DNA from 3 places in the Paenibacillus sp. FSL F4-0122 genome. Region 3 is predicted to be linked to each of the others. Evidence: riboswitches for the same ligand, from Rfam matches in the RefSeq annotation. Region 3 holds a riboswitch; each other region holds the start of a gene.
What was found. Region 3 has a riboswitch for cyclic di-GMP ahead of MHH49_RS10705 (NPCBM/NEW2 domain-containing protein). Riboswitches for the same ligand answer to the same signal wherever they lie in the genome.

Region 1 (10,451 bases), 2.2 Mb from region 3:
ATTCTTCTGTAAGCAATACGATAGAAATCAAACAACAGAGCAGCGATTCTCCTCTTATAGGAGTTTCGCTGCTTTTGTTGTTGATCGTTGACCCGTTTCGGCTTCATTTACAATATCGAATCGAGTTCCCTCGTGGAGGCTTACGGACACCCTTGAGGTTACGGACCCAGATGACCCTATATGCAATAATTTCGCCTTTGAAGCAGGGTTTCGGACTCTAGTGCCACTATTCCTCAAGAAGAAAGCTAAATCAGGTGTTTTGCCTATCAATAGCGTCTATGGGGACCGATAGCGTTCTAAATATACGAAAATGCTGCATTATAGATCAGCTGTGTCCTATACTGCTTCACACGCACATATGGGATCAAACAGATCAAGTTTGCTGTTTAGACTAAGAATGCGGGAACAGTCCGCCCATCGATGTCGGTAAATCCATACTTTTCAGCCAGCTTAGCAACCTGCTGCGGTTGACCGGTCATAGACATAACCTCAGGATCGGTTGCGAGAGCAGCGGCTGCCCTACCGATATAGGTTGTGGATTCAGTCATCTGCAATTCTTCAACCTCATGCCAATGCTCCTCATCCGTGTTCATGCTCTCCAACACCGCCTCTGTCCTCATCCAGCCCGGAGTAAGAGGAATAACTGCAATGTTGTCCTCTTTAAGCTCAATCGATAACCCGTAGGCCATGCGCACAAGTGTATTTTTAGAAAGATCATAATAGAAGTTTCCGAGATATTTGTAATGATCCCAAAAGGTTGTGTGGATGATTAGACCGCCAGCTTTTGCCTCGCGCATTAAAGGTATGGCGTAATAATTTGTTACCAACTGTGCCCTCACACCCGCATTAAACATATTGTCCCAATGCGCTGTTGGAAGCTCCCAGAAAGACTTCTGCTCAATAAGTAAATCGTTGCCGCCCCATACATTGTTGACTAAAATATCAAGCCGCCCTTGCTCTGAAGCAATCTGGCGAATGACCGTCTCTGTCTCCTGATCTTTTGTATGATCACATCGTATGGCGCTGCCGGACCCTCCCTCCGCTTTTATTTCCCTAAGCACGTTATCAATGCTCCACTTGCTTTGCCCTGTGCCAGAGACCTCTGTCGTTCTGCCCGTAATATAAACGAATGCACCTTTCCTTGCCAGCTCCAATGCAATTCCTCTACCAGCACCTCTGCTGCCTCCGGTGACCAATGCTACTTTTCCTTTTAAAGACATGTTCTCAATCCTTTCTACATTTGTTTTTCTCTAAATGTTCTATATTTAATCCTTACCTTATATAAGTATAATTCTTTAATATGACATCAACTGACATATATAATATAATAATTAATTAAGAACTGACTAACATTTATTAGGAGGAGGAATGTTCCCTTAATGAGAGCCGATCGTTTGTTATCCATCTTACTTTTGCTGCAAAATCGTGGAAAGATGACGTCCCGTGAGCTAGCCCAGACCTTAGAAGTGTCTGAACGAACTGTGTTTAGAGATATGGAAGCCTTATGTACAGCAGGAATACCGATTCTTGCCGAACGGGGACGCGAAGGGGGCTGGATGCTCACAGAAGGATACCGAACCTCGTTAACGGGTATGAAGCCCTCAGAGATTGCTACTCTGCTGCTGTCCGCAGACTCCTCGATTTTAAAAGATCTGGGTATACAAAACGACTTTTCTTCTGCCGTACTCAAGCTGGAGGCTGCTTCGCCATCTAGGACGAATAATCCAGCCAGTTACCTAAGCCAGCGCATCCATATTGATGGTGCCAGCTGGCACCCTTCCGACGAGACCTATCCGTTCCTATCTATCCTGCAGGAAGCTGTTTGGGAAGATCGTAAAGTAAAGATCACTTACCCACGGAATGACGAGACGAAGGAACGTTTTATTGAACCTCTTGGGTTAGTCGCAAAACGTGGAGTGTGGTATGTAGTGGCACGAACCGAGGGTGATATGCGGACTTTTCGCGTGTCAAGATTAATACAAGCTGAAGCAACTAATGAATCATTTGTCAGACCTGAGACTTTTGATTTAAAAAGCTACTGGGAACAGTCGACTTTAGCTTTTAAAGCAGCTCTGCCAAAATATGTAGTGAAATTAAAGGTGAATGAGTCTATTCTTAAAGAATTACAACGTGAAAGATATGTAACTATAACTTTAGTAGAACCCTCTGCTAATACTGGGTGGATGAACGTAGAGGCCGAGTTTAATACTATAGAATCTGCCTGTCGTATCGTACTCTCTTTTTCTCCTTCAGTTATTGTTTTAGCTCCTACCGAACTAGTAGGGATGGTAAAGTCTGCTATTAAAACAATTTCCACAATATATGAGGAATTTTGACATGAATTCTAAATATCTACTACTTAAAGAAGATTTATGACACTTCTCTATAGACCAATGACCTATAAATCCCCTATAATAACACCATTACATAAAATTTAATAAGGGGGACATTTTACCAATGAGCTGGATGCACAAACTTCCGTTAAAACAAAGAATTGTTGCCGGATGTTACCTCGTTGCCGCACTGTTTGCAATTCCTGTCTTAGTTACGTTAATGATTCTAGGTCAATTTCTCGTAGGAATTATACTAGTAGTTGTTCTTGCAGGTCTGACTTTACCTGTTGCTCGCTTCGTGGAGAGAACGCTTACATCATCTTTTGATGATATTGCTAATGTATCTCACAGTATTTCGAAGGGGGATTTCACTAGCAGAGCGGACGAAAATGGTTCAATGGGTGACGTAAGCCGCTCCTTTAACACAATGATTGATAAGCTCAAGAAGATTCTGACCGATGCATCGCAGATCACCCGTCAAGTAATGGATGCAAGCCGCGGAATCGAAGATAAGAACCAGAACCTGAAAATTGTTATGGCACAAGTAGCCTCTTCTTCTACCGAGCTCGCTCTTGGTGCAAATGAAATATCTACGGATATCGCTGATATGACAGAATCCATTAAAGACATTGAGACCAAAGTATCCAATTATACGAACTCCACCAAAGAAATGAACAGACGTTCAATACATACCTTAGAACTTGTTGAGCAAGGGCGCCAATCCGTAGATACACAGGCTGAAGGCATGCGTAAAAACATAGAGGCTACACAAAAAGTGGCTGATACTATTGAAGCTCTCTCACAAAATGCCCGCGGGATTACGATGATCACCAAGACCATCACAGAGATCGCTGAGCAGACCAACCTGCTGTCACTCAATGCCTCCATCGAAGCTGCTCGTGCCGGAGAGCATGGTCGGGGTTTTGCCGTTGTCGCTCAAGAGGTTCGCAAGCTTGCTGAGGAATCTACGGCTTCCACAAAAGAAGTATTCGGTTTGGTCCGCAGCATTGAGTCAGATATTAAACAAGCCATCGATAATATCGCCATCAATGAAGAGGTTGTGCAGGTTCAGAATGAAATGATCACTCAATCTGCCCATATTTTCGCACAAATTGTACAAAGCGTGCAGTACATTACCGAGCAAATCTCTTCATTCTCTGCGGAGAGTGATCTTATGCTAGAAAGTGCCTTGAAAATTTCCAGTGCAATTGAGAATATCTCAGCAATCACCGAAGAAACCGCTGCAGGCACTGAAGAGGTATCGGCGGCTATGAATGAACAGATTAATGCCCTGCAGTCTGTTGCAGAAGAAACGGAAAAAATGACCCAGGCCGTATTTAATCTGCAAAAAACCATTCATATCTTTAAATTCTAGTTCAAAACTATCAACTGCCACCTAAGCTGAGTCTTAGGTGGCAGTTTTTTTCGCGAGACAAAACTTCATCTCTTGGACAAGACTTTCGTCAAATTTCGAGTTTTTTTAGCGGATTATGTTGACAAAAATTAATGAGGAATATATTGTAAAGGAAAATTATTCTTATCAACTATAAATTAATATTGGCAAAATCCTCGAAAGAGGATGACGCAAAACCATGGATCTACAGCCTCATTTTTTCGTTTGAGGCCATGATTGCCAGGTTGCAGAGGAACCAGGACGGCTGAACTATTGTTCAGTCTTAGCGGCGCCTTATGCCACCAACCTGTGCTTACTATAGAGCACAGGTTTTTACTTTTTGAGTATATTGATCTATCGTATCTATTCGGTAGATTAATAACTAATATATATCAAAAAACTTGTGAGGTGTTTCTTTTGAAGACAGTCGCAGATTACATGGCGGAAGCACTACGTAACCTAGGAGTCACCCATTCTTTTGGGATCATTGGCAAATCGATTTGTCCAATAGTTCTAAAGATGGTCGATTACGGTATTGAATTTATTCCCGGCAGACATGAAGCAAGCTCCGGATTCGAAGCAGCAGGGTATGCGCTGAAAACGGGTAACCTAGGCGTAGCATTTGGTACTTCTGGTCCTGGTGGAACTAACCTGCTCACAGCAGCAGCTCATGCGAAAGCTAACAACCTACCTGTCCTGTTTATTACTGGCCACCAATCCATTACAGAGCTTGGAATTCCTCAATGTCAGGACTCCACCTCTTTTCTGGCTGATTTAGCTGATATGTTCAGACCTGCCACCTTGTTCAGTAAATTGGTTGAACGTGGGGATCACTTTGGTACTATTTTTAATCATGCGATTTCTGTGGCCCTGGCCAAACGGGGTCCTGTTCATCTTTGTATTCCTTTTGATGTACAAACTGAAGTATTGGAAGAATGCAATATTGTAATCCCTGAAAGAGAGTCTCTAATTAGTCAAGCTAATATCGATAGAGTCATCGATGCTATTCAAGCTGCTAAGAATCCTTTGATTATTGCGGGTAAAGGAATTAACCGCTCCGGAGCACATAAAGAGCTTGTTCAACTCGCAGAAACTTTTAATATTCCTGTAGTAACATCTCCTGGTGGAAAAGGGGCTATAGTCTGGGATCACCCACTCTATCATGGTCCTATTGGCGTTGGCGGTTCGACCCACGGGGATGATTTATTGAATAAAAGCGATCTGTTTATAGTGCTTGGATCACGTTTAAGTGATATGACCATCTGTAATCTTAAACGGGAGAATCATCCAGCAACTTTAATTCAATTTGATATTGATCCAACCTTTGTCGGAAAAATCCTATTGTCCAAAACAATACCGGTCACTGGGGACCTGCGCGATAATTTGGTGCACTGCCTAAATCATATTGACCCAAGCACAATCACCAAACGTGAGGCTTTGGCCAATGCTGATTATTCAGAAGAGCTTCCAACCCTCAAGAATCTTTCACTGGCTTCAGTAATGAGCACTTTAAGTGATTTGATCCCTTATAATAATTCAATTTTCGTTGATGATGGAAGCCATGGATTCCACGCTGCAAAATGGTACAAGGTTAAGAAACCGGGCAGCTTTGTTTTTGATGCTTATTTTGCTTGCATGGGTAATTCGATCGGCATGGCTATTGGTGCAAAAGTTGCAGCTCCTGAAGAAACTGTCCTCTGCATTACAGGTGATGGTTGTTTCATGATGCTCGGCACTGAGATTAACACCGCTGTCTGCAAAGATATCCCTGTCATCTTTATCGTGGTCAATAATAAGCAACTAGATATGGCTCTTAAGGGTATGGAGAAAACCACAGGTCGTATCGATGGAACTCTATATGAAGTACCAATGGACGCCGTGAAATTCGCTGAATCTCTAGGTGCTAAAGGCTACAAATGTGAGACTGCGGATGAATTCACAGCTGCAATTAAAGATGCGGTAGCTCTAAACCATGTTGCCGTTATTGAACTACTAACAGACCGTGATGAAGTCCCTCCGACTGCACACCGTACTTTGAACCTAAACTAGGAGGCTAACCATGAAGGAAAATATCAACAGTGGTCTCAACCACTTCACGAATCTATCAGGAGACTATGGCGCAAAAGCACTAGCTCCAATTAAAGACCACTTCCCTGACTTGGCTGAATTTATTATGGGGAATGCCTATGGCGATATTTTTCAACGTAATACTATAGCCCCTGACTGGAAGGAAATTGCAGTCATTTCATCTTTAATTTCAATGGGTCAATTCGAACAGCTGGGTGTTCATTATGTCATGGCCCTTCGTGTTGGAGTCACCGTAGAACAGCTTAAAGGTATTCTATTACACTTAGTACCCGTTATAGGGGCACCTAGAATCATCACAGCTTTTAATATCCTGCTTGCAACCATAGAAGAAATCCAATAACCCAACAGTTCGACAACAATATACAAAATTCGACTTTATTATTGCATGCACTTGAAAAATATGCCTATAATAGAGTCGGAATATCCCAATACTTGCTGTATAGTGTCGAATTTTGACTTTTATAAAACAGCTAAGTGGATATATAAAGGGCTGGATATTGCAGTCGAACTGTTTTGGACAAATTCAATCTATGGGAGAGATTTAGGCATGGGAAGTTTCATTTTGAAGACAGACACTGCAAATAAGGTTATTAACATTGAGTTGGATGGAACATTTTCTGAAGAAGATGGTCTAAAATCTATTCAAGCTTATCAACAAACTATCAATCCAATTACTCCAGCTGACTATGAACTAAAAATCGACTGCAGAAAGCTAAATGTAACTGCACCAGATGTGGTACCTCTTTTAGAAAGCTGCTTTGTAATGTTTAAGAATGATGGGTTTGTAAAAGTAAATCTAACGCTTGAAAATAACCCGATCCTCAAAATGCAGCTTTCCCGTCTTGGCCGTAAAGCTGGACTCGATAACATCGAGATCATTTCTGCGGTTACAGTCTAGATCTTTTAATCTTAATATGTAGTCCACATTTTACTGCTTTCCTGGAGGCGTATTATGACCGGAATTCGTATTAAAGGCATTGATATCTATCATCCCAGCAATATAGTTGGTAACGACTTTTTCATTAAGCATTTTGACGAAAAAGGCATTGATATTCGAGGTCTATTATCCGCATTAGGTCGTATTACACGGTATAGTATTAAGGATGCGGATGAGAATTCCCTTACGATGGCTTTTGAGGCTGCCCGGAATGTTCTGGAGAAAAGTGGTCTCACAGGTGCCGATATCGACCTTATTGCCTATGCAAGTCAAACTCCTGAGTATATCTTTCCTACCAACTCATTAATGATTCACCGTTTGATCAAAGGCGCATCCCATACAATCTGCATTGACAGCAATGCTAATTGTGCGGGTATGACGGCTTCAGTGGAACAGGTTAGCCGTCAGATGCAAGCGAATCCTAGGATTAAACGAGCGTTGATAATCGGCTCCGATTATGTAACCCCTCATGCCGATAAGAATGATCCAGTCTACTACGCTAACTTCGGTGATGCAGCGGCGGCAGTCATTCTTGAACAAGCTGAGGATGTAGTCGGTTTCATTGACTCTATCTACCAAACGAATCCTTGTGTTTGCGATAATTCCAAGTTCCCGTGCGCAGGCCTGGCTAAACTGGGTAAACAAGGTGTAGCGGCTGGAGAGTTTAATGTGAAGTTTATTCCTTTTGATGATTCCATTTGCATAGATGCTGCTTCTGAGTCTATTCGTACTCTACTGTCTAACAACAATATCGCGCCTGAAGCCATTAAAGCAGCCTGCTTCTCACAGTTTTCATTGCCTAATATCTTAGAGATGTGTGAGAAAGTCGGCATTGATCGCAATGTAGCGGTATACATAGGAGATGAATTCGGATATACCTCTACCAGCAGCCCATTTATTGCTCTACATAAAGCTGTAACTACTGGAAAGATCGAACGTGGTGATAAAGTCCTGTTCTGGACAGTGGGCGCCGGTTGGCAAAATGTAGCATTTGTTATTGAATATTAGGAGCTGTATAACAAAAAGCGGCAAGCTAGGGATTCACCTAAGCTTGCCGCTTTTTGTTATAAATATGAACGCAACATCAGGACTTACTTGCAAAGGTGAGCCCCTTTTCCGCGAGAGCACTCCGCAGTAGAACGATCGCCTTTGGCCCCAATCCATGTAGCTGCAGAAGCTCTGCCTCCGTAAGCTTGCTGAATTGTTGAAGCTGAACATATCCAGCCCCATGCAGGGCTCGAAGCGCCGGCTTAGATAGTCCGCCCGGCAGATCAGATTCGTTTCCGTTAACCATAGACATATACAGCCCCTTTATCACTGATATCCTTCATGCTTCTCCCAACCCATGGTACGCGCTACAGCGTCCTTCCAGGCGTTGTAACGACCTTCCCGCTCAGTAATACCCATCTCAGGCGAGAAGACCCTCTCAGCCTTGTTGAAGCTCTCTAGCTGGGCACGTGTCCAGACTCCGGACGTTAACCCGGCCAGAAGCGCTGCACCTAGCGCTGTTGTCTCCGCATATGTGGTTCTAGTAACCTCACTGCCCAGGATATCAGACTGGAACTGCATCAGCAAATCGTTACGCACAGCTCCGCCATCCACACGAAGGCCGGTCAATGGCATGCCTGCGTCTTTTTCCATAGCTCCTATTACATCTCTAGATTGAAAGGCTAAGGACTCCAATGTAGCTCGTACCAGATGTCCTGAGGTAGTGCCCCTGGTGAGGCCAAATATGGCACCACGGGCGTACATATCCCAATAGGGTGCCCCCAGTCCGGTAAACGCAGGCACAACGATAACCCCTTCGCTGTCCTCTACTTCCCTTGCTTTAACTTCTGAGCCTGCTGGCTCCTCTATAAGACCAAGCCCCTCCTGCAGCCACTGAACAGCCGCTCCGGCTACGAACACACTGCCCTCGAGGGCATAATAGAGTTCATCTCCCATACCCCAAGCTACAGTGGTCAACAAGCCATGGCTGGAGGCTACAGCTTCTGTGCCTGTGTTCATAAGTATAAAGCAGCCCGTACCATACGTGTTTTTGGCACTGCCGGGTTCTAGACAAGTATGTCCAAACAATGCAGCCTGTTGATCTCCAAGTACAGAGCGAATTGGAATATCCGCCCCAAACCACTGTTTGTCTGCTATTCCAAATTCGCCGCCAGACATTCTTACTTCTGGCAGAATGGTACGCGGAATACGAAGCTCTTGCATTAGCTCTTCATCCCAGCACCGTTCATGAAGATTGAACAGCATCGTACGTGAGGCATTGGTAACATCAGTGACATGTACGGCTCCGCAAGTAAGTCTCCAAATTAGCCAGCTGTCGATCGTACCTGCCAGAAGCTCCCCTCGATTCGCCCGCTCTCGGGCACCATCCACGTGATCCAGTATCCAGGAGATTTTGGTAGCTGAGAAATAAGCATCTACAACAAGGCCCGTCTTGCTCGCAATAACTTGCTCCAGCCCTTTACTTTTAAGTTCTTCACATTGCTCTGCAGTACGCCTGTCCTGCCACACGATCGCAGGGTATATCGGTTTGCCCGTTGTTTTATCCCAGATTAAAGCCGTTTCTCTCTGATTGGTTATTCCGATGGCAGAGATCTCCTCAACCGCTATGCCACCCCGCGCAATCGCGTCTCTTGCCGCTGCGAGCTGTGACTCCCAGATTTGCTCAGGGTCATGCTCTACCCAGCCTGGATGGGGGAAGGATTGCTTAACATCATATTGACCTTGTGAGACCCATTTAGCCTCCGTATCGAACAATATGGCTCGTGAGCTGGTAGTACCTTGGTCTAAAGATAAAATCATTCTATGCCCTCCCAAGCAAAACCTACAAGATATGTTCCACGATGAACAAGATTAATGTGTTTGTTTCAACAAAAAGCACCTCTGCTGTCAGAGGCGCTATCACACATTGTGTTTGGAATTACTGTTTTTCGACAGGAAGTCTTAGCGTAAAGGTTGTACTTTCGCCTAGTTTGCTTGAAGCGGAGATGGTCCCGTGATGCGACTCTACAATATTTTTAACAATCGCAAGCCCAAGTCCTGTTCCACCTGATTCTCCCCGTACACGCGCCTTATCAGCTTTGTAGAAGCGGTCGAATATATACGGCAGATCCTCTGGTGGAATTCCCACCCCTTCATCCTGAATTTTAATCTCAAGATAACGACGACCTTCTAATACACAAGTTCCTGTATGAACTGTGATTTTTTTGCCACCCTGTGTGTGGCGGAAAGCATTATCGAGTAAATTGGTTAGGACTTGTTCCAGTTTATCCTCATCCGCTGCCTTCAGAACAGCAATATCGCTCTGTTGCTGCAAGTGAAGATGGATATCGCGCTCTTTGGCACGTACAGAAAATTTACGGTAGACTCGTTCCAGCAGTTCATTCATGTCCACCTGAGCTTTCATCATATCCGTATGTCCGGCTTCCATTCGGGCAAGATCAAGCAAATCCTTAACCAGACGCCCCATACGCAGTGATTCGTCATGAATGACCTGGATCAGCTCACTGCTTTCTTCGGGGGATGAAGCCATCCCGTCCAATAAAGCCTCACTGTACCCTTGCATCATCGACAACGGAGTGCGTATTTCATGGGAGACGTTAGCAACGAAGTCTCTGCGCATCTTTTCCAGACGCACCTCTTCCGTCACATCCCGCAGTACAGCAACTACTCCCCGGATGCTGCCTTCAGAATA
Region 2 (10,451 bases), 4.4 Mb from region 3:
TCGGATTTATGGAAGTGGGGACGGTTACCCCTAAGGGTCAACCGGGTAATGATAGCCCGCGTTTGTTCCGTCTTCCCTCTGATGAAGCTCTGATCAATCGTATGGGCTTCAATAACGAAGGGGCTGACGCTATGGCAGAGCGTCTAAAAAAATTAAAAAATCGCAGAGTTCCAATAGCAGTAAATATTGGACGGAATAAAATAACTAGTAATGAAGCGGCTCATGAAGATTATCGTCAGTGTATCCGTACGCTTTATCCGTACGGTGATTTTTTTGTGGTCAATATCAGCTCACCAAATACACCGGGGCTGCGCAGTCTCCAGCATGGCAGCGAATTAGCGTTCCTGCTAGCACAAGTAAAGGAAGAAATGGAGATTCAGCGTAAAGCCACAGGCATGAATAAGAGCTTGTTGGTTAAGATTGCTCCAGATGTAAGTGACTCTGAATTGGAGTATATGGTTCAATCACTGACAGAAGCTGGTATGGATGGTATTATTGCTACGAATACTACGTTGAACCGGGATGGACTTAGTCATGAAAAGGCTAATGAGACAGGTGGATTAAGCGGTAAGCCACTTCGTGACCGGTCAACGGAAATCATTCGTAGGATTTATCGCCAGACTGAAGGGAAGATGCCGATCATAGGTTCAGGGGGCATATTCACCAGTCAGGATGCGTATGACAAGATAAGAGCAGGCGCAAGTCTGGTCGAAATTTATACAGCACTTATCTACGAAGGACCGGAGGTTAACCGCAGGCTGCATGCCGGATTACGGCAGCTCTTACGGCGGGACGGATTCAGTCATATCTCTGAAGCAGTGGGTGCTGATCATCACTGATTGAAGGAGTCGAAAGGACAGGAGGACGAAGGCGATGGACGGCAGGGACTGGGGAACTTTTTTGCTTCCATATGAACAGACAGTGGAAGAATTGAAAGTTAAATTCAAAACAATGCGTTCGGAGTTGAAGAAAAGAGAGGAATACACGCCGATTGAATTCGTAACTGGTCGTGTAAAGCGGCTGTCAAGCATTTTGGAGAAGGCTAAGCGCCTGAATGTGAAGATGGAAGATCTGGAGACGGGTATTGAAGATATAGCCGGGATCCGGATTATGTGCCAGTTCGTGGAGGATATCCGCAGAGTGGCTGAATATATCCGGGCTCGTAAGGATCTTGAAGTCCTGTATGAGAAGGATTATATCACCAATTATAAAGAGAGCGGCTATCGCAGCTTTCATATGATTATTAAATATCCTGTGCAGACAGCTCTGGGACAAAAAATAGTGCTCGCAGAGATCCAAATTCGTACACTAGCTATGAATTTCTGGGCAACCATAGAGCACTCTCTGAATTATAAATATCGGGAAAGCTTGCCGGATGAAATGCGAGTGCGCCTGAAAACCGCAGCTGAAGCAGCCTCCATCTTGGACAGCGAAATGTCCAGTATTCGTGATGAAATCCTGGAAGCACAAAAGACCTTCGAGGAAAACTCGAATATGACGACTCAAATTCTCAAATCTATTCATCAATTGTATTTCTATCACTTGGTGAATGAGGCTATAGATACTCAGGCTCGATTTAACGAAATATGGCAGGCTCAGGACATGGAAGCGATGAAGGAGCTTCTGGATCATGTACGGGGACTTCTCTCCGCAGCTAAAAAGGATAGTTTGCCGGATGGCTTATGATCCGTTGTACTTGGCTTATCTAGTGTACTTTAATCGTGACCGGGATTATTTCGAATGTCACGAGGTGCTCGAAGAGCTATGGCTTGCCAAGCAACGCGACCCATTGTACAAAGCACTTCTCCAAGTAGCTGTTGGGTTGTACCATTGCCGCAATAATAATATGCGTGGTGCAACGATTATGCTAAGCGGGGCTGCTGCCAAGCTGGAAGAATATTCAGCAGTGACACTTGGCATTAATTTGGCTAAGCTAGTGGTGGAAGTGAAGGATTATGTTCGCCGCTTGGAGTCGTGTGAGCAGCAGCCATTTTCTTATTATGATCTGACTATAGAAATCATTGATCAAGGTCTGGCGGACGAAGTGAACTCTGCGGCTATGGTGATCACACCGAATAATCCTCAACGACGAGGTCCTCAAAGACCGACCTCTTCTCATCGTAAATAATGATCCTCTATAAATGAGTATTGCCAAAGGGACACCCGTAAGGGTGTTCCTTGAATCTTTAAACACCTAAATTTTAGCAGTACTATCAGGAGGACGGCATCATGGCGGCACAACTGCCCAGTTCTTTCAGCGAGCGTATGATGGACTTGCTGGGAACGGATTATAATCAATTTGCGGATTCGTACAAGGAGACCCCTAACGGAGGCGTTCGTGTTAATACATTGAAAATTTCAGTGGAGAAATTGCAAGCTCTTTCCACTTTAGAGCTGGAACCCATTCCGTGGTGTCCAACCGGATTCTATACAGAGGATGGGGCCAGACCAGGTAAACATCCACATTATCACGCGGGATTGTATTACATTCAAGAGCCAAGCGCTATGGCACCTGTGGAACTGCTTGATGTACAGCCAGGAGATCGTGTCCTTGATTTATGCGCTGCACCTGGGGGCAAATCCACACAGATTTCTGCCAAGCTCTCAGGAGAAGGCTTGTTGGTTACCAATGATCTTCATCCAGAACGCACGAAAGCCTTAGCCAAAAATCTAGAGCTGTATGGGGTGCGCAACGGTATCGTATTAAACGAAAGTCCAGATCATATTGCAGCGGCATTCCCGCTTTATTTTGACAAAATCTTGATTGATGCTCCATGCTCAGGTGAAGGGATGTTCCGTAAAGACGAAGACATGGTGAAGCAGTGGGATTCAGGTACACCTGCCAAATATGCTGCCATGCAGCGGGATATTTTACGTTCTGCTGCAACAGCGTTGGCACCGGGAGGTACACTTGTCTATTCCACCTGTACATTTGCTTCAGAAGAAAATGAGGAAATTATAGCGGAGTTTATTTCTGAACATCCACAGTTTTCGGTGATTACAGTTGGAGGTACTGGCTCGTTTGCTCCAGGTTTTGGAGAATTATCAGGGACGGCAAGACTATGGCCGCATAAAGTAAAAGGTGAAGGACATTTCATGGCTGTGCTGCAGCATGTAGGGCCAAAGGTATCTGCGGAGGAACGTGATCAAGCCGAAGTTAAGTTGAGCGCAGTTACACGGAATACGAATAAAAAAGGCACTGCTCATATTAAATCCGCAAACAAACCAGAAGCCAGACGAGGGAAAGAAGGTAAGTTCTCTAATAAATCTGCTGCTGGCGCTGAACGTGGCCGTCAAGGTTCAGGAGAAGAGCAAGCATTGGCTGCATATGGAGATTTTATAAAAGATCAGCTTGGCTGGGAGCCAAAAGGGTATCCGATTTTCTTCGGTGATCATCTGTACATCTCCCCACTACCTAAGGAAAGATTAAATGGATTAAAGGCGATTCGTCCAGGATGGTATGTAGGACATGTCCGTAACGGCAGATTTATCCCAGGACATCCAATGGCTACCGCGTTACACCCTGAAGAGAGCTGCCGAAGTGTCTCACTTTCCAGTACGAGTAATGAAGCTATTTCCTATCTTAAAGGAGAGACATTGTTGATTAGTCAAGAACGTCTCTCTATTAAAATAGGAACTACCCAAAAAGGATACGTACTGGTCTGCATAGATGGTTATAGTGCAGGCTGGGGGAAGTGGCAGGACGGTGTGCTCAAGAATGAATATCCCGCAGGCTGGAGGTGGATGTAAGAATGAGCCTATCAGGGAAAACTGCAAAAAAGCAGCGTTTAGATAAAGTATTGTCCCATATGGGGGTAGGATCACGCAGCGATATTCGTAAACAAGCCAAGCAAGGTTTAATTACCGTGAATGGTGCAGTCGTCAAGGATAGTGGATTTCATGTAGACCCTTATCACGATAAAATTGTGGTTGGCGGCGAGCTTGTTACCTATCGTGAATTTATTTATCTTATGATGAATAAGCCACCGGGAGTTCTGTCGGCAACAGAGGACAAGCGGGATCGGACCGTTCTGGATCTTTTAAAGCAGGAAGATGTACAGTTTGAACCTTTTCCTGTAGGAAGGTTAGATAAGGACACAGTAGGGCTGCTTCTGCTCACCAATGATGGAAAGCTTGCTCACGAGCTACTATCGCCACGCAAGCATGTCCCTAAGACGTATGAAGCTACAGTTGAGGGAGACGTAGATGCAGACGATGTAGCGGCTTTTGCGGCAGGTGTCGAGCTGGAAGATGGATATGTTACTTTACCTGCACAGCTAACTATATTGGGAAGAGAACGTGGCAGTAAAGTAATCTCACATATTTCGCTGATCATCACAGAAGGAAAGTTTCACCAGGTGAAGCGAATGTTCCAAGCTGTCGGCAAAAAAGTCACTTTTCTGAAACGAGTATCTATGGGAGAATTGAGGCTGGACGAAAGTCTGCCACTGGGAGCTAGCCGGGAACTTACGCTAGAGGAACTGGCACTCTTAAGTACAGAAGCACCAGAACAATAATATATAGAAAAAATGGTATATAAATTGAATTTGGAAACTTGGGATAAGGGAATGGAGTGACGGAGGGGAAATTTGGAACTGTAAGAGCGATAGCGACCGCCTTTGTTTCCGGATTTCAACCACTATTAAACGGTATAAATCAAGAAATCTGGAAACAACAGCGGCTGGAAGCCCAAATATTCACCGCAGTTGCGACTGAAACTTAACTCAAATAGCCAGGTTCAATATATATAGAAAAAGAAAGACAAGGATGGTGGGAGTATGAGATACAAACTGATTGCACTAGATGTGGATGGTACACTGTTGAATGATGATCACCACTTGAGCACTGAGAATAAAGAAGCCATTGCTGAGGTTACGCGTCTTGGCGGGCAAATCGTGTTATGTACCGGCCGCAGTCCGCAGAACTCGATTCCTTTTATGGAGGAAATGGGGTTGTCTGGTTATGTGCTGGGTCATAACGGAGCTGCAACGGTTCGTGTGAAAGATCGGGAAGTGCTGCATCAATACGGTATGGATGCTCGTGGTCTTGACCCTTATATTGATTATTGTAGAAAGCATGATATTCATTATGATGTGAATACGGCTTTTGATATGTATGTAGATAATGTAGAAAACCTGACCAAAGAAGCCAATTATATGTATGAACACTTCCGTATCGTGCCGGCTACACTGCCAGCATGGGAAGATTTCCGTGAACCGGTTGTTAAGTTTACTGTATTTACACAACCAGAAATCCTTGACGAAGCTGAACGTGAATGGCGTACTTGGACCCATGAGTACAATATTTTGCGCAGTGGTGAATTTTTCGTTGATTTGATGCATCCGGAAGCCTCCAAGGGCAACGCCTTAAAGAATCTGGCTGTGAAGCTGGGAATTCCGCAAGAGGAAGTTCTTTCGATCGGTAATTATTTTAATGATATTTCTATGCTTACATACGCGGGTATGGGCGTTGCGATGGATAATTCTCCGGTTGAGGTCAAAGCGGCAGCGAATGCTGTAACGGGGTCTAACAACGAGCATGGTGTGCGAGATGCGCTGGTTAAATATTGTTTATCTTAATAATGGAAAGCATAAAGCGGACTTGAGTCCGTTCTATGCTTTTTTTGTTGTGAAGGAAATAAAAGAGATACATAAACAGAATTGATTCTATTAAAAATAATCCGCCCCTAGATTAACTTCCTGTATTAAAGTTTAATTTCCTCGTTCCGGCTAGGATCGCTATATTTATAGATACCAGGGTTCAGTTCGATTTTTTCGTCGAAAGGGATATCTTTGTAGCTATCAATATTAGTTCCTGTAGATATCATGCCCTTAGGTGTAATTTCAGGCACAACTTCTTTGCCATTAATCCGTAACGTAGTTTGGTTAACGCTTTTGAAGCCAGAAGATTTGGATGTTGATTCCACAATCAAATTTCCCCCCTCAGTATAGTAAGTGAATTCAATTTTTAACCCATCGACATCAAGTGAAGTGAACTGCTTTTCTTCTTTAGGTTTGTTTATAGTGATCCAATTCTTAGTAGTATCACGTTTCTCAATGACAGCATCCTTTAATATAAGTTTCATTGGAACATCGGACCAGTCGTTATACCATTCCGGAGATTCGAATTGAAATAAATGCTGGTAGCTTTCGGAATGATCTCCCTTCAAATTCCAACCCCCAGTGATTGTTTGATCACCTATAACCAACTGAGCGGTATTATAGTGGACAATTCCTTTTTTAAGCGAATCATTTTCATCTATTAGAATTTGGATATCCAAAGGGGTAACCACTAGCTGATCTAAGGTCATACCGGTCTTTTCTTGAAATTCAGGACTGTTATACAGTTTCTTAGTGTAAATCGCCTCACTTGCTTTTTTTCCATCTGCGTTAAAATCGAACTTCCACGTACCTGAAAATCGTTTCGCTTCTTCAATGTAACTAAAATGAAGACTAGCTTCCTTCCAATCTGATTCAGTTATATTAAAGACCTGTTCAATAAATAAATCCGATCCTTCGTTAGGCATGATGGTTGGAATTGCTTCATTCTCTTGACCACCAGTACTAACTACCAAATGTGGGTTACCCCGTCCTAAGTCAGATGGTGATGCAGCGACTTTGTAACGGATAATGGTTTGATTGGAAACATGTCGAACGGATTCGATTTGAATGCTTGGATATTGCTTAACTCCAGTATTGATAGTATCCCCTGCTTGATGATTAGATTGTAAGGGAATATTCCGATCACTGTAAAAAATGAGATTCCGTGCTTCAAACCTGTAGTCCTTTTTATCATCCTTTAATGTATCAGGTGTCTCATATACTCCAATGAGTTTCTGGCTTTCAGGATCGTATTCTAAATAACCGTATACCTTTGCCTTGGCACCGGATTCACTAGTCATGATGTTTTCCTCTGTAGCAAATCCAGTATATTTGGATAGATCAGATTTAGTATCAAGTGATAACAGCATTTTCATTTTTTCTCCATCAGTTACAACACCGTTCAAATTCATTGTTACTCCTGAAATGGAAGTTTGAAGATTATACTGTTGACCGATGCCGTTATTTAATGCATTGCTCACACTTCGACCACCAATTTTATCCCAATTAATCGTCATACTAGCGAATACAGGAATGGTTACAAGTAAGAGGCAAGAGAAGACAATACTGATAGGAATAAGCTTTTTATTAGACCTAGGAGTATTCTGGGAGGCATGCAGATTTCTTTGACGTGTATAAGCTTCTTGTTCTATGGCAGTCCACATCAAATCATAATCCGGTCGGGGAATATGTTTATCTTTTTCAATATAGAGACTCATTACTATTCAGCTCCTTTAGTTGGGTTCCACCCATTCTATTTAGTATTTTAAGTCCCTTGTTCAGTCTGGATTTTACAGTTCCTTCGGGTATGCTCATAACTTTAGAAATCTCGGGTACAGTCAATTCGTTTATAAAACGAAGGACTACTACCATTCTGATTTTGTCAGGAAGCTGACTGTATAACCCTTGTAATTCTTTTTTAGTTTCCTGTCGATCCAAACGTTTTTCTACAGGGTTTGATTCCTCAGACCTGGATAGTAAATAATTACGTACTTCTTTCATCCACCCCGTCTTACGCCTTTTGATCACACTGCTGCACTCATTCGAAGCAATTCGTAAAATCCAAGCTTTCAAGTTTCTTACCTTCGACTTATCCGCTAAGATAACTTTTACAAATACCTCTTGGGAAATATCCTCCGCATCTGCCTGATTTTTCATTAAGTAGTAACAAAAATAATATACTTGTTCTTTATAGAGCTCGAAAATTTCCCGGTCACTCATTTTGCTGCACCCCCTGTCTCTGCTGTTCTCATTAATAAGACTTATAAGCGTATGTAATCGTTCATTTTTCATTTTGATTGTAGTATTTCTTCTGAGTATCATAGCGAATTCGAATGGAAGATAAGTCGTTTACAGGTAATTATAACCATGATAAAATTAGCGGTGGGACATGCGTCCCTAATCTATTAAAACTAATTGAATGTCCGCGTTAAAGGTAAAATCATCGAAAGATGATGACACAAAGCCATGGGTCTAAAGCCTTTCGACAGAAGGAAATGATCGCCAGGCCGCCATAGGGATGTCTTATGAAGCATAAAGGATAGCTCTAAGAATATGTAGTCTATTTTGAGCTCTTTTATTATTTCGACCTATACGGCGTTACATTATCGCAAGGGGCCGAAAGGGGAAGTACATGAACAGTTTTTTCAAAACAATAGGTACTAGTTTGGCAGTAGGTGCTTTATTGCTGTCCGGAACGATCGGATGGATGTCTAATCCAGGAGTAGTGTCTGCAGCTACCTCAACAGTAGTAACCGCGGATCAGATGATCAGCAAAGTAACGGCAGCCTCCAAAGCAATAAAGAATTTCCATCTGGATGTGACCAAAAAACAGGATATTCAAAGCGGCGGGGTGCGTATCAGCAACACCAACACTCTGAAGCTGGATATCAACCGTCTGCCGAATTTTGCCGCAGCAGGCACTGTCGCTAGTAGTCTTTTAGAAACATCGTACAGTCTATATGCCAATGACAAGGAGTTTTACTATCTTGTAGACGGAAGTGAACTGATCGATGAATCTGAAGATGAAGGTTACGACGATGACGGGGAGCCGATCGATCCTGATGCACAGTATTGGCTTGGACTGGAGAAAACGGAATGGGATGCCTTTTACTCTAAAGGCCAATACGATCCTGTTTCCATGCTTGATTCGGTCAAAAGTTATAAAAAATCCATGAAAGTCAGCACGGCTGGCGCACAAACGGTCTTACAATTCACGGTAACCGATCCGACAGCAGCTAAGGGGATAATCAAACTCTATGACCAGGAGAACCTCTGGGATGGTGAGACAGTTCAACCCAAAAGCGTAACGTGGAAATTATTCGTCAATACTAAGACCTGGCAAACGGAAAAGCTGACAGTCGATCTGAGTTATGTGCTGGTAAGTGATGGAGCAAAAGATACATACACCACGAAAATTGAAGCTAAATACTCCAAGAATAATAAAGGTACAGCCATTGTAAAACCGGCCGAACTAGAATAATAAGGACGATTCATATCGAGCAAAAAGCGCTGTTCCGCTGAACAGTGCTTTTTGCTGTATTCAACAGTAGTTGTTTATTAGTTGACAAGAATAAATCATTGCTGTAATTTATATGTATGCGCATGTATATAATATTTTGTTTAAATATAATTTAATGAAAGTTGGGAAAAAGATGATAGCACTAGACACAACATTAACTTTTCGCAGAGGACTGACATTAAAAAACCGAGTGGTTATGGCTCCAATGACCACGCGAATGAGCTTTTATGACGGTGTAGTAACACAAGATGAATTGAAATACTATTCACTAAGAACGGGCGAAGTAGGTGCGGTCATCACTGCGGCAGCAAATGTACAAGAGGGTGGAAAAGGATGGGAAGGTGAACTTAGTGTTTCCTCCGATCAATTTATTCCTAGCCTTAGCCGATTAGCATCTACTATTAAACGAAATGGAACAAAAGCTATTTTACAACTATTCCATGCAGGAAGAATGACAGATTCAAAAATACTACGTGGCGTACAACCAGTTTCCTCCAGCGCCATTGCTGCCGAACGTCCGAATGCAGAAATTCCAAGAGCATTAACAGAAGATGAAATTTTCGGTGTAATTGAGGATTTTAAAAAAGCGACTCAACGTGCTATTCAAGCTGGATTTGACGGGGTAGAAATTCATGGAGCAAACACATATTTAGTCCAACAGTTCTTCTCTCCACACTCCAACCGTCGTGATGATCAATGGGGCGGAAGCTTAGAGAAAAGATTTAATTTCATTAACCAATTAGTGGATGCAGTTATTGCTGTCGTTGACAATTCAAAGGTTAAGGATTTTATTGTCGGCTATCGTTTTTCTCCAGAAGAATATGAAGAGCCTGGAATTAAAATCACCGATACCTTTTATCTTATTGATAAATTAGCTGATAAAAAGCTAGATTATCTGCATATTTCATTAGGGGATTTTAAGAAAGTATCTGCATCAGAAGATTTTAAAGAAAAATCAATCCTGCAATATGTACATGAGAAAATCAATGGCCGTGTACCTTTAATTGGGGTCGGAGATATCCGTACCAAACAGGACGCAGAGGACACGTTGACAAATGCTGAATTAGTAGCAGTAGGACGTTCTCTTATCATTGATCCTCATTGGACAAGTAAAGTGCTGGAGGGTAAAGAAGATATCATCAGAAGAGTACTTGCTGATCAAGATAGAGAAGAACTCGTAGTAGAGAATGGTATTCTAGAATTCCTTAAATTAATGATGCCTGATCGTTTACGCTAAACCCAAACACAGTTTTGAGCGCTATATCTATAACGTTCCGCGGTAATTCCGCGGAACGTTATTTTTCTGTAACGACTCTATTCCCTCTTTAAGA
Region 3 (10,451 bases):
ACCGCTTCTACAGGTGGCGTAAGTGGTGCCCATGCGGGAGCAACTTATACTGCCTCTAAACATGCTGTAGTAGGCTTGACGAAAAATACAGCTTTTATGTATGCCAACAAAGGGATTCGTTGTAATGCTATCGCACCGGGAGCTACTGCCACAAACATCAGTGCTTCAATGAAAAATATAAATGAATTCGGCGTGAGCCGTACACAATTAACACAGGCTGTGATCCCTCGTGTAGGTACACCTGAAGAAATCGCACAAGTTGCGTTATTCCTGGCTTCGGATGATTCCAGTTTTGTGAACGGAGCTATCATCGCTGCTGATGCGGGTTGGACTTCTGCATTCTAAATGTTGGTTGTCTACCTCTGCCTCAACAATTTATCCACGGAGTCTTAGGGACCCAGATGACGTTATTCGCAAATTTTCAGTCTTTTGAGAAGGGATTCGGACTCCAGAGACGCTATTTCATATAAATCGACCCATATTTGGTGTTTTCGCGCCAATAGCTGCAGTGGAGTCCGATAGCAATTCAAATATGGAATAATGGCGCATTTAAGGTCTGCTGGGTCCGCCAACCAATTTTTTCGGGCAAAATGTTATCGGATTAAACGAAGGAGTGCCCCAGCACGCTACCATTATGCCAAATGATGACCCAAACGGGATGTTACATAAAACTCCGCTAGAGATTAATCTAGCGGAGTTTTTTATACGCTTGATATTTCCAGGGGAACCCTGCAAAATAGAGAGAATGCTAACTATAGAGGAGTTATATGAAATGAACGATGTTATGGTGCGGAATCATGTAAAAGTCATTGGAGCAGGAGAAAAAACTATCCTTTTTGCGCATGGATTTGGGTGTGATCAAAGCATGTGGCAGTTTATTACGCCATCATTTGAGAAAAAGTATCGAATCGTTCTATTTGATTATGTAGGCTCAGGCCATTCAGATTTAAGCGCATATACATCGGATAAATATCATACTCTCCATGGTTATGTACAGGATGTACTAGATGTCATCGAAACATTTGAACTCAAGGATATTATTTTTATAGGCCATTCTATTAGCTCTATGATCGGTTTGCTTGCTTCAATCGAGCGGCCGGATTATTTTGATAAAATGATTATGATCGGACCTTCCCCACGTTATTTAAATGAGGGAGATGCTTATTTCGGGGGCTTTGAAAAAAGTGATATTACTGAGCTTCTGGATATGATGGAGATGAATTTCGCGGGCTGGGCTAGCTTTATGGCTCCACTTGCGATGAATAACCCTGACCCAATGTTGACTAAACAGCTGGAACGAAGTTTTATTTCGGCCGACCCTATTATCGCTAGAGAATTTGCGGAAGTTACATTTTTTTCGGATCATAGAGAAGATCTGCCTAAAGCGACAGTGCCTACACTCATATTGCAATGCTCGGATGATAGTATCGTTCCTATAGAAGTAGGAGAATATTTACATAGACACTTGAATAATAGTACGTTCCGGTTAATGGAGGCCAAGGGCCATTATCCGCATATTAGCCATCCACAGGAGACCATTACTTTGATTAATGAGTATCTTAGGTGAGATGGAGAAGATTATGGTGTTGAAAGGATATTTAGACAATGGATGACCGGTTAAAATATGCGCCATGCGGATATGTTTCCATTACCCATGAAGGAATGATCCTCAATGTGAATCAAACCTTTTTGGATGGGATGGGATATCAGCAGGTTGATTTGGTAAATAAACATTTTGAATCTATCATGTCTACGGCAAACAAGCTTATTTTTCATTCATACTTCTATCCTTTTATCAATCTGAATGGACATGTAGAAGAGCTATTTATCAATTTGAAGGACAGCAAGGGACAAGCCGTCCCTTACTTGTTAAATGGTAGACGCCTCGAGTGTGAAGGTGTAGAGGTCATTGATTGTATTCTCGTACAGATGGGCAAACGTATTGATTATGAGCTAGAGTTACGATCTGCGAAGAAGCAAATAGAAGAGGCCTATTGGGAAAAAGATCAGGCGCTGGCAAAGCTCAAACAAATCCACCTGGAAATCGAGCAAAAGCAAGCTGAATTGCTGGAGATGAATGCCGTTTTAGTAGAGCTATCTACTACAGACAAGCTTACTGGATTAAAGAATAGAAGGTTCCTGCAAGAAAAGCTGGAAGAGCAGATTGCAGCGTATCACCGTGATCAGGCGCCTTTTTCATTATGTATTTTAGATATTGATCACTTTAAAAATGTGAATGATACCTACGGTCATCAGATGGGTGATTATGTCCTGGAGAAATTGGCGAGTATCCTGAAGTCCCAATCTCGTAAAGAAGATATAGTAGCTAGGTATGGTGGTGAGGAGTTTATCCTTCTGCTGCCTAATATAGATTCATCGGATGCCAAGGCTATAGCGGACAATTTGCGGCAATTCATTGCCAGCTCCACTTGGGAGATTGGCAGGGTTACGGTAAGCGTCGGCATAGCTACTTTTGAAGCAACCGATACAGACATCACTCTTCTGGAAAAAGCTGACCATGCGCTTTACGCTTCGAAAGAACAGGGGAGAAATCGCGTTACGCATATTATGGATTTGAGTGAAAAGCTTCTTTAATCGGAGGCTTTTTTGTTATTTATAAACGATACATCCTCTTTGCTCTAATTGCTCTAATAATTCTGTTCTTCTTAAGCTGTGATTCCATCTTAAATCCAGTTTCTCTAATCGTCCAAGTTGTAGAATCGAATCCGGGATTTCTTGCAGATTATTATCTCTTAAATCAAGCTCAACAAGGCTGCTTAATTGACCTATTTCCTCAGGAAGCTGATTAAGTTTATTTTTTCTAAGGTTCAGTCTTCTTAACTTGCTTAAATTACCGATAGATGAAGGCAGCTTAGTGATTCGATTATCACTTAAATCAAGTATCCGAAGTTCTTCTATAGCACCTAAATGTTCTGGTAACATGACCAGTTGATTACCATAGAGATGGATCTCTCTTAGCCCTTTTATTTGTGTGATCGAATCAGGTAAACATTCTAGCTGATTATAATAAAGCCGCATTTCAATCAGACTGCTCATTTCGCCTATACGGGCAGGCAATTGCTTGAGATGATTATCTGTTACGTTCAGATACTTAAGTTTCTGGAGAATACAGAGCTGCTCCGGCAGCTGTTCGAACTGATTATTGCTTAGGTATAGAAAAGAATCCAACCCCTGCAATCCGCCAATGCTCTCCGGCAACACCTTCAGCCGATTATGGCCTAAATCCAGCATTCTTAGGTGAACTAAGCGACCGATGTTCTCGGATAACTGTTCGATTTCATTGCCCGCATAATTAAGTACCTCTAATTCGTCATGAAGGAAGAGCTGATCGGGAATCTCTTTAATATGATTGTTGTACATGCTCAGTTCTAGTAGCGGATTGCTCTCAAACACGACATCTGGCGTTTCAATAAGTCCTTTTCCGTCAAAATTATATTTCATGAATGGATCTCCTTTGTAATTTGTATTGGCATCAAGCCTATGTGACAACGTTACGATAGAATATAACAGGATGATGATTTATTATCAGTATGTTGGCATACAAAACTATGGAATCTGTTAGAAAGGAATAATGAGATGGAAGCTTCTTTTTGGACTGGCACTCGCTTTTTTCAAGGTTTACCCTCGGAGAAGATCGAGGCGGTCTCAGGATTATTCACTTATAAGGCATATTCTAAGGGGACCATGGTGTTTGCAGAATCAGATCCGGGGGATTATGCCTACATTATCTATTCGGGGATTATAAGGGTGTACGCTACCACGAAAGGGAAAGAGCATACCGTAGATCTTTTTGGAAAAGGCGATTTCTTTGGCGATCTGGAAGTGATCCATCCCTCCAATATAAGAGTGCTGTCTGCGGTGGCTATGAATGATACTGTATTATTTGAGATTAAACATGAGCTTTTTAAGCAGATGCTTGCCGATTACCCGTTGATTAAGGAGCAATTGATGCTGCTGCAAATGGACCGTTTATTTTTATCGAATCGGTTATTACATGAAATGAAATTTCATGATGCGAGAGCGCGTGCGATATTTACGCTGAGAAGACTATACCAAAGATTTGGAGTAGAGGAGCAAGGCAAACAGAGGATTGATCTTCGATTGACCCATCAGCAGTTCGCGGATATGATCGGAACGTTAAGGGAGACGGCTACCCTTGTGCTTAAAGATCTGCAAGAGCAAAAGATTATTGAGATTCAACATCAGCAGATCACCGTGTTAGACGCGACATATTTACTGGAGTATACGGATTTCGATTGAGAAGAGCCGTTCCGGGATCTTTTTCAGAGAATCGATTATTAAAGGGGTTATGAATATGGCTTGTAATCATTGTGTAGTAAGAGAGCTGAATTTTCAAATCAAGCCTCATGGTGAGCTTAATCTTAGGGTTTTACCTAAGGTTATTCATCACTTGAGTAGAAGTAATACGATACATAAGGTAGAAGAAAATGTGATTACGATTAAGGAAGCTGAAGCGCGAGATCTTCTAGATTTCTGTAACGATCATATGGAGTCCGGGAAAATTGAATTTCGTATAGATGACCAAGCATGGAGACCTCTATCCGAGATGTCTACTGTAATGGATATGAAGTGGATTGATGAGGTTATCACTAAGGGTCTTGTTACTTGTTACTTCCAACCGATTGTGAACGTAAGGGAAGAGATTTTTGCATACGAGCTTTTATCGAGATTTAAAAAAGAAGATGGATCCCTTATCTATCCTAATGAGATCTTTGCGGCAGCACGGAATCGTGGGCGTTTATATGCTTTAGACCGGTTATGTAGAATGACTGCCGTAAAATATGCTGCGCCCTTAAATAAAAAAACGTTTATTAATTTTATCCCTACATCAATTTACGCTCCAGAGTTCTGCTTAAGATCAACGGTTGAATTGGCTAATCAATTAGGTGTCGATCCCTCTCTTTTTGTCTTTGAAGTTGTTGAAACGGAGAAAGTGGATGATCTCGCTCATTTGAAAGCTATTTTGACATATTACAAGGACCGGGGATTTGAATACGCTTTAGATGATGTTGGGGAAGGCTTCAGCACAATCGAGATGTTATTGGAGCTTAAACCTCATTACATGAAGTTAGATATGAAATATGTTCAAGGCGTGTCCAGTGATCCGAACAAACAGAAAATAGCTAAACAATTTTTAGAAAAGGCTTTAGAAATCCAATCTGTTCCTTTAGCAGAAGGTGTGGAGTTTAGAGAGGACTTTGAATGGCTTAAGCAGAGTGGTTATCAGTTGTTTCAGGGATATTTATTTGGAAAGCCTGATCCTATTCCCAAACAGTAATCCTAATGAGTATATATCGGTCCAGAGGATGAGATGAATTTCAGGTCAGAGTCTGAGTACAGCCAACCCCCGGGGTTGTATAATTTAGGTAATTTGAAAAGGGGGACGGGATGGATATGAAATGGCATCAATTTGTAACGCGCTGGGCGGATTCTAGGGGCTTTGATGGACGAGAAATTGATTATCAATGGCCTTCTCCCTCATTTCCGGTCATCAGTATTCGTAGTAATTTAGGGCGATACTCAGGTCAAAAGTATGGTCATGGAAGTAAACCCCGTGTAAAGACAGCTGTTGGTTTAATCGCTATTGGAGATGTAGCTGTCGGATTGATTTCCATAGGTGCGATAAGCGTGGGCGTACTTTCCTTAGGAGCAATATCACTGGGAATGTGGTTAGCGATTGGAGCAATAGCACTTAGCTGGCTTGGCTTCGCAGTGGGAGCGATTGCGATTGCAGGAGTGGCTGTAGGAGCGATCGCAATCGCGGAAAAAGCGTTGGGGGCCATCGCCATAGGGGATACGGCGTTTGGTGCGATAGCGATAGGCAGGATCGCTGGGGGTGCCATAGCTATCGGACAATGGGCATATGGTGTAATCGCAGTTGGCGAACATGGTTTCGGATTAATTCCCATCACGGGCGATGTGTGGAATTGGTTCCGGCGTTTGTTCGGATCGGGGAGTTAATTAGACCTCCAGTCCTAAAGGATCCCATTCTCTTCCGGGATAGTCGATAAATAATATCTATCACATGAGAAAAACTAATTGCAATTACCTATACTCATTTCATACCAATTAATCATGCGATCAGATCTAGGCTTATGTTACTCTTTGAATGTATTCGAAACTTCATAGGCAAACCTATGGAAATGTAGGGACGCAAAGCTATAGGGACTAAGGTTATCATAACTATTGTCAGCCAGCTGCCAAAGAGTGTGTAACGCTTTTTGTTAAAATATAAGAAAGTATAAGTTATACACCTATACTTAATATCTTATATTTCTCGCTTAAACGCTTACCGTCCTTATAAGGACGCCGAAGGCGTTTATGCTTGTTAAGGTTTAATAAAAATTAAGTCTTAATTTTTAGGCGACTTTATACGCAATCAAGCTACTCTTTTGGGGTAGTTTTTTTTGTGCCCATTTTTGGGCACTGGAGAGATTCATATGACATCTGGGGGTAAGAAGAGATGAAGAAAATGATTGCGATCGCTACATCGGCGGCCATGTTGGCCAGTTTTTCGAGTGAGGCAGGTTATGCTTTAGCAAGTGAGGCAAGCAAGGTAAATGTAACAAAAACAGTCGCGCAAAGTAAGGTCAACTTATTAAGCAACGCTTCGGTTATTCCGTTTGAGCTGTACGGCAAGGATGTTCTAAATGCCTATAATGAGGTTTTTAGAATGAATCCAGCAAATATTAAAACCATCACAAATAACGGTGGCAACTACTCAGGCTCACCTATAGCTAAGGCTATGGATGGGGATATGAGCACGCATTGGGAGACTGGCAAACCGAATAGTTCAACGTTTACGAATGAGGTTGTGTTTGTTTTCAATGAGTCCACTGAATTAAATAGAATGGTCTACGCCGCTAGGCAATCTGGTGCTAAAGGTAAAGGTTTTGCTCAAGAATTTGATATCTATGGCTCCACTACAGATGCAGGCGATTTCACACTCGTGTCTTCTGGAGAATATAAAGGCTCAACCGGTGATGTAGTGGAGATTCAGTTCGCACCTACGGCTTTTAAGAGATTTAAATTTGTCTTCAAAAAAGCCAACCAAGATTGGGCGAGTGCGGCTGAGTTTTCTTTTTATAAAGAGGATAGTGTCTCTGCTAAAATGAAAAATTTATTTACAGATGATACCTTGAGCCAAGTTAGTGCTGCCTTTAATACGACAGAGAAATTAACAGCTTTAGAGAATGAAGTGCAGGCACATCCACTGTATACGCAGTTTAAAGAAGAGATAGAGAATGCAAAGATCCTTTTGGAGAACCATCAGGTAGATGCAACGGCAGCCAAGGTTTCGAAGCTAAAAGGGTATGGTACAGCCTATGAAAATGCCTATAGCCAAGCTTATAGAATGCCAAATGCAAACGTATCAAAAGTAACGGTGAACGGTGGAAGCTACCCAGGTACGAAGCCTGAATATATGCTGGATGACCAGCCCACTACGCATTGGGAAACGAACAAAAACAATGATGCAAGCTTCACGAATGAAGTCGTGTTTGAACTAGCGCAAGCGGAAGTGCTGGACAGAGTGGCTTTTTTGGCTAGAGATAACCGCAAAGGATTCCCAGAGGCTTTTGAAATCTATGCATCAGAGACGAGTAAAGGAGAGACCTTCCAACTTGTATCTAGCGGAACCGCGATTAGTACCAATGATTTTCTGGAATTTAAATTCGAACCGACGAAGTTTAAAAGATTAAAATTTAAGTTCACAAAAGCTAATATTAACAGACCTTTTGCGGCTGAATTTAGATTTTATACAGAAGATAAAGTAAGCGAAGCTGTAAATGGTATTTTCACAGATGGAACGATGAGTGCGGTTGTGTCTGCTTATAATAACGTTGCAAAAATCAATGAATTGGAGGAAGCGACAAAAGTACATCCGCTCTATCCAATCCTTAAAGATTCATTGGAACTAGCTAAGAAGCTGGTTAATGGCGAGGTTCAAATCGAAGGTACCATCATAGAGGCGGAGCAGCGTGGAGATATGAAAAAACATGCTCAGCAAAACCTGAGAATAGGCTTCGGCACGAACAACCAGCCTACAGGACTTGCGGCAATGCCTGGCGAGACCATCAATGTTTATGTGGATGCTGCTTCGGGTGATAAGTTGCCTTCTTTGATCTTTTCTCAACAAGAGGGAGCTTGGAATAGTTGGGCTAGGGGCGTACAATTGCGTGCGGGCAAGAACACTATAACTGTACCTGAAATTGCAACGACTAGTGCTTATGCTCATGATGTAACTAAGGGCGGAACCGTTTATATCGTAAATCCCTATACAGCTGAGGAGCAAGGGAAGGCGCCACTGATCCGCTTCGAAGGTTTAGAAAAGATTCCTTTTATGACCAAGACCACGGATCCAGAACAATTCAGAACCTTCTTAACCACATACAAACAAAGATTAGACGAAGATAAAGCGGCTCATCCAAATGTTCAAGATCGCAAACTTATCGATGTGGTAGAAATGGCCAGCGATCATGTTATTTTTACAGGAACTGCGACTGAAGCGTACAACAAATTTATTACGCAAGGAAATAACCCGCTGGATACCGTAACTGGGTATGACACCTGGATGAAAAGCATTTTTACCTTCTATGGCTTGGATGGCAGTAGTGAGATTCATGATGCCAAGCTAATTCGTGAGAATATTCGATTGATGCAGCCTTATGGTGCGATGTATGCAGCGGGAGATCATACAGGGATCCAACTTGGAACAGTAGGAACCATGTTAGGTGATTTTAACAAAGCTTATCCGGGCTGGGGACTGAATCACGAAATTGGGCATCGCTTGGCTATGGGTGAACGGGAATATGGCGAAGTAACTAATAATATGGTGTCTATGTTTATGTCTGTCGCGGCGAATTCGATAGATAATCGTATACCGTATGAATCAGATATCTATAAATATGTCCTCGAAGAAAATAAAGTGGTTATGAATCAGCAGGGCTTATTTGCACAACTCGGAGCCTATTGGCAGCTGGAGCTGGCACATCCGGGATACTGGACAGAGCTGACCAAGCTATATCGGGAGCGGAAGGTCACCCTTCCCAACGGTGACAATTCCAAGCAGCAGTATTTGGTGGAGTTCTCCTCCGAAGTACTGGGATTAGATTTAAGCAGCTATTTTGCCAGACATGGCTTCACTGTGAATCCTGAGACAAAAGCGAAAGTAGCCAAGTATCCGGCACCGCAAAAGTTATGGTATTTAAATAACTCGGTGATTAATTATGAGGGAACTGGAATAGCGGATAAAAATCTGGCCATTAAGGTTAATATCACACCTAACACCACGGCTAGAACGAACACGTTAAGTTTCAGTATAGATAAAGAGCTTAAGCAAGATTTCTTAGGATATGAAGTGTATAGAAATAATGTGTTAGTTGGTTTTACAGGGACTGACCAATTTGTGGATCAGAATGTAGATGCGAGTATCAACTATACGTACAAGATCGTCGGTTATGATAAAAAGCTGAACCCACTGAAGCCCGTACAGGTTAAAGCCTTTAAGCCAGCCTTGTCTGTTGAAGATCAGCTCACTTTAAAGCTTAATCAAACCTTTGATCCGATGAGCTATGTAAAAGCGGCTAACTATCTAGGAAACGATATTACTGCAGATGTCTCTCTGAAAGCCAATAACGTTGATGTAACGCAAAAAGGCAACTACGAAATTGTATATGAAGTGAAAAGCGAAGGGGTTACGGAAACGAAAACCACACAGGTTACGGTAACGAGCGACTACGCCTATATTTCCGATCTCAATGCCAAGTCAGTCGTTGTAGGCTGGGGTGAATTAAAGAAAGATAAAGCCGTTTCCGGGGGAATCATAACCCTTGTTCGCCAAGGATTGGCTGCGACATACGCGAAAGGGATTGGTGTTCATGCCAACTCTGAGGTAGTTTACGATATTGAAGGTAAGGGTTACGACTTCTTTGAAAGCTACATTGGGATCGATCAAGCCATGAAAGGGAAACCTTCCTCGGCTACTTTTGCAGTGTATGTGGATGGAGAACAGAAATTTGAGAGTGATGTTTTCCGGGCAGGAACAGAACATCAATTTGTGAAAATCCCTGTGACTGGCGCAAGAGAGGTGAAGCTGGTTACAACAGATGCTAAGGATGGCAATGCTTCAGACCATACGGTATGGGCCGATGCGAAGTTCTCGAATAATTCAAGCAAACCTATCATTACAGTGCCGGAAGAGACAACCTTCGTTAAGCTGAACAGCGAATTTGATGTGTTGAGCGATGTTACGGCTTTTGATACGGAAGATGGTAACTTAATTGGAGCCGTTGATGTAAACCCAAATGGGTTCACATCAAGCAAAACAGGGACTTACAACGTCGAGTTTTCAGTCACAGACTCAGATGGGAACTCCGCTGTGCAGGCCAGAAAGATTGTTGTATACAGCG

Region 1: it holds a riboswitch for cyclic di-GMP, as region 3 does, so the genes downstream of both, MHH49_RS20265 (thiamine pyrophosphate-binding protein) here and MHH49_RS10705 (NPCBM/NEW2 domain-containing protein) in region 3, are expected to answer to the same signal.
Region 2: it holds a riboswitch for cyclic di-GMP, as region 3 does, so the genes downstream of both, MHH49_RS30490 (DUF6612 family protein) here and MHH49_RS10705 (NPCBM/NEW2 domain-containing protein) in region 3, are expected to answer to the same signal.

Annotation. Positions count from the first base shown of each region.
Region 1 covers NZ_JBBODI010000001.1:4,676,776-4,687,226, reverse strand. Annotated here, with positions in the region: gene serA (phosphoglycerate dehydrogenase) at 1-12, shown strand, start outside; gene MHH49_RS20280 (SDR family NAD(P)-dependent oxidoreductase) at 387-1,220, opposite strand; gene MHH49_RS20275 (helix-turn-helix transcriptional regulator) at 1,380-2,336, shown strand; gene MHH49_RS20270 (methyl-accepting chemotaxis protein) at 2,458-3,708, shown strand; cyclic di-GMP riboswitch class I at 3,883-3,979, shown strand; gene MHH49_RS20265 (thiamine pyrophosphate-binding protein) at 4,135-5,775, shown strand; gene MHH49_RS20260 (carboxymuconolactone decarboxylase family protein) at 5,786-6,154, shown strand; gene MHH49_RS20255 (hypothetical protein) at 6,362-6,712, shown strand; gene MHH49_RS20250 (ketoacyl-ACP synthase III) at 6,767-7,759, shown strand; gene MHH49_RS20245 (DNA-binding protein) at 7,836-8,051, opposite strand; gene glpK (glycerol kinase GlpK) at 8,066-9,559, opposite strand; gene MHH49_RS20235 (ATP-binding protein) at 9,678-10,451, opposite strand, start outside.
Region 2 covers NZ_JBBODI010000001.1:6,913,969-6,924,419, reverse strand. Annotated here, with positions in the region: gene MHH49_RS30530 (quinone-dependent dihydroorotate dehydrogenase) at 1-839, shown strand, start outside; gene MHH49_RS30525 (GTP pyrophosphokinase) at 874-1,686, shown strand; gene MHH49_RS30520 (DUF309 domain-containing protein) at 1,676-2,128, shown strand; gene MHH49_RS30515 (RsmB/NOP family class I SAM-dependent RNA methyltransferase) at 2,230-3,750, shown strand; gene MHH49_RS30510 (pseudouridine synthase) at 3,753-4,517, shown strand; gene MHH49_RS30505 (Cof-type HAD-IIB family hydrolase) at 4,779-5,579, shown strand; gene MHH49_RS30500 (DUF4179 domain-containing protein) at 5,705-7,318, opposite strand; gene MHH49_RS30495 (RNA polymerase sigma factor) at 7,302-7,820, opposite strand; cyclic di-GMP riboswitch class I at 8,024-8,115, shown strand; gene MHH49_RS30490 (DUF6612 family protein) at 8,233-9,081, shown strand; gene MHH49_RS30485 (NADH-dependent flavin oxidoreductase) at 9,194-10,357, shown strand; gene MHH49_RS30480 (CapA family protein) at 10,435-10,451, opposite strand, start outside.
Region 3 covers NZ_JBBODI010000001.1:2,493,446-2,503,896, forward strand. Annotated here, with positions in the region: gene MHH49_RS10670 (SDR family oxidoreductase) at 1-345, shown strand, start outside; gene MHH49_RS10675 (alpha/beta fold hydrolase) at 773-1,567, shown strand; gene MHH49_RS10680 (sensor domain-containing diguanylate cyclase) at 1,606-2,595, shown strand; gene MHH49_RS10685 (leucine-rich repeat domain-containing protein) at 2,611-3,462, opposite strand; gene MHH49_RS10690 (Crp/Fnr family transcriptional regulator) at 3,598-4,281, shown strand; gene MHH49_RS10695 (EAL domain-containing protein) at 4,337-5,320, shown strand; gene MHH49_RS10700 (hypothetical protein) at 5,437-6,003, shown strand; cyclic di-GMP riboswitch class I at 6,161-6,247, shown strand; gene MHH49_RS10705 (NPCBM/NEW2 domain-containing protein) at 6,506-10,451, shown strand, end outside.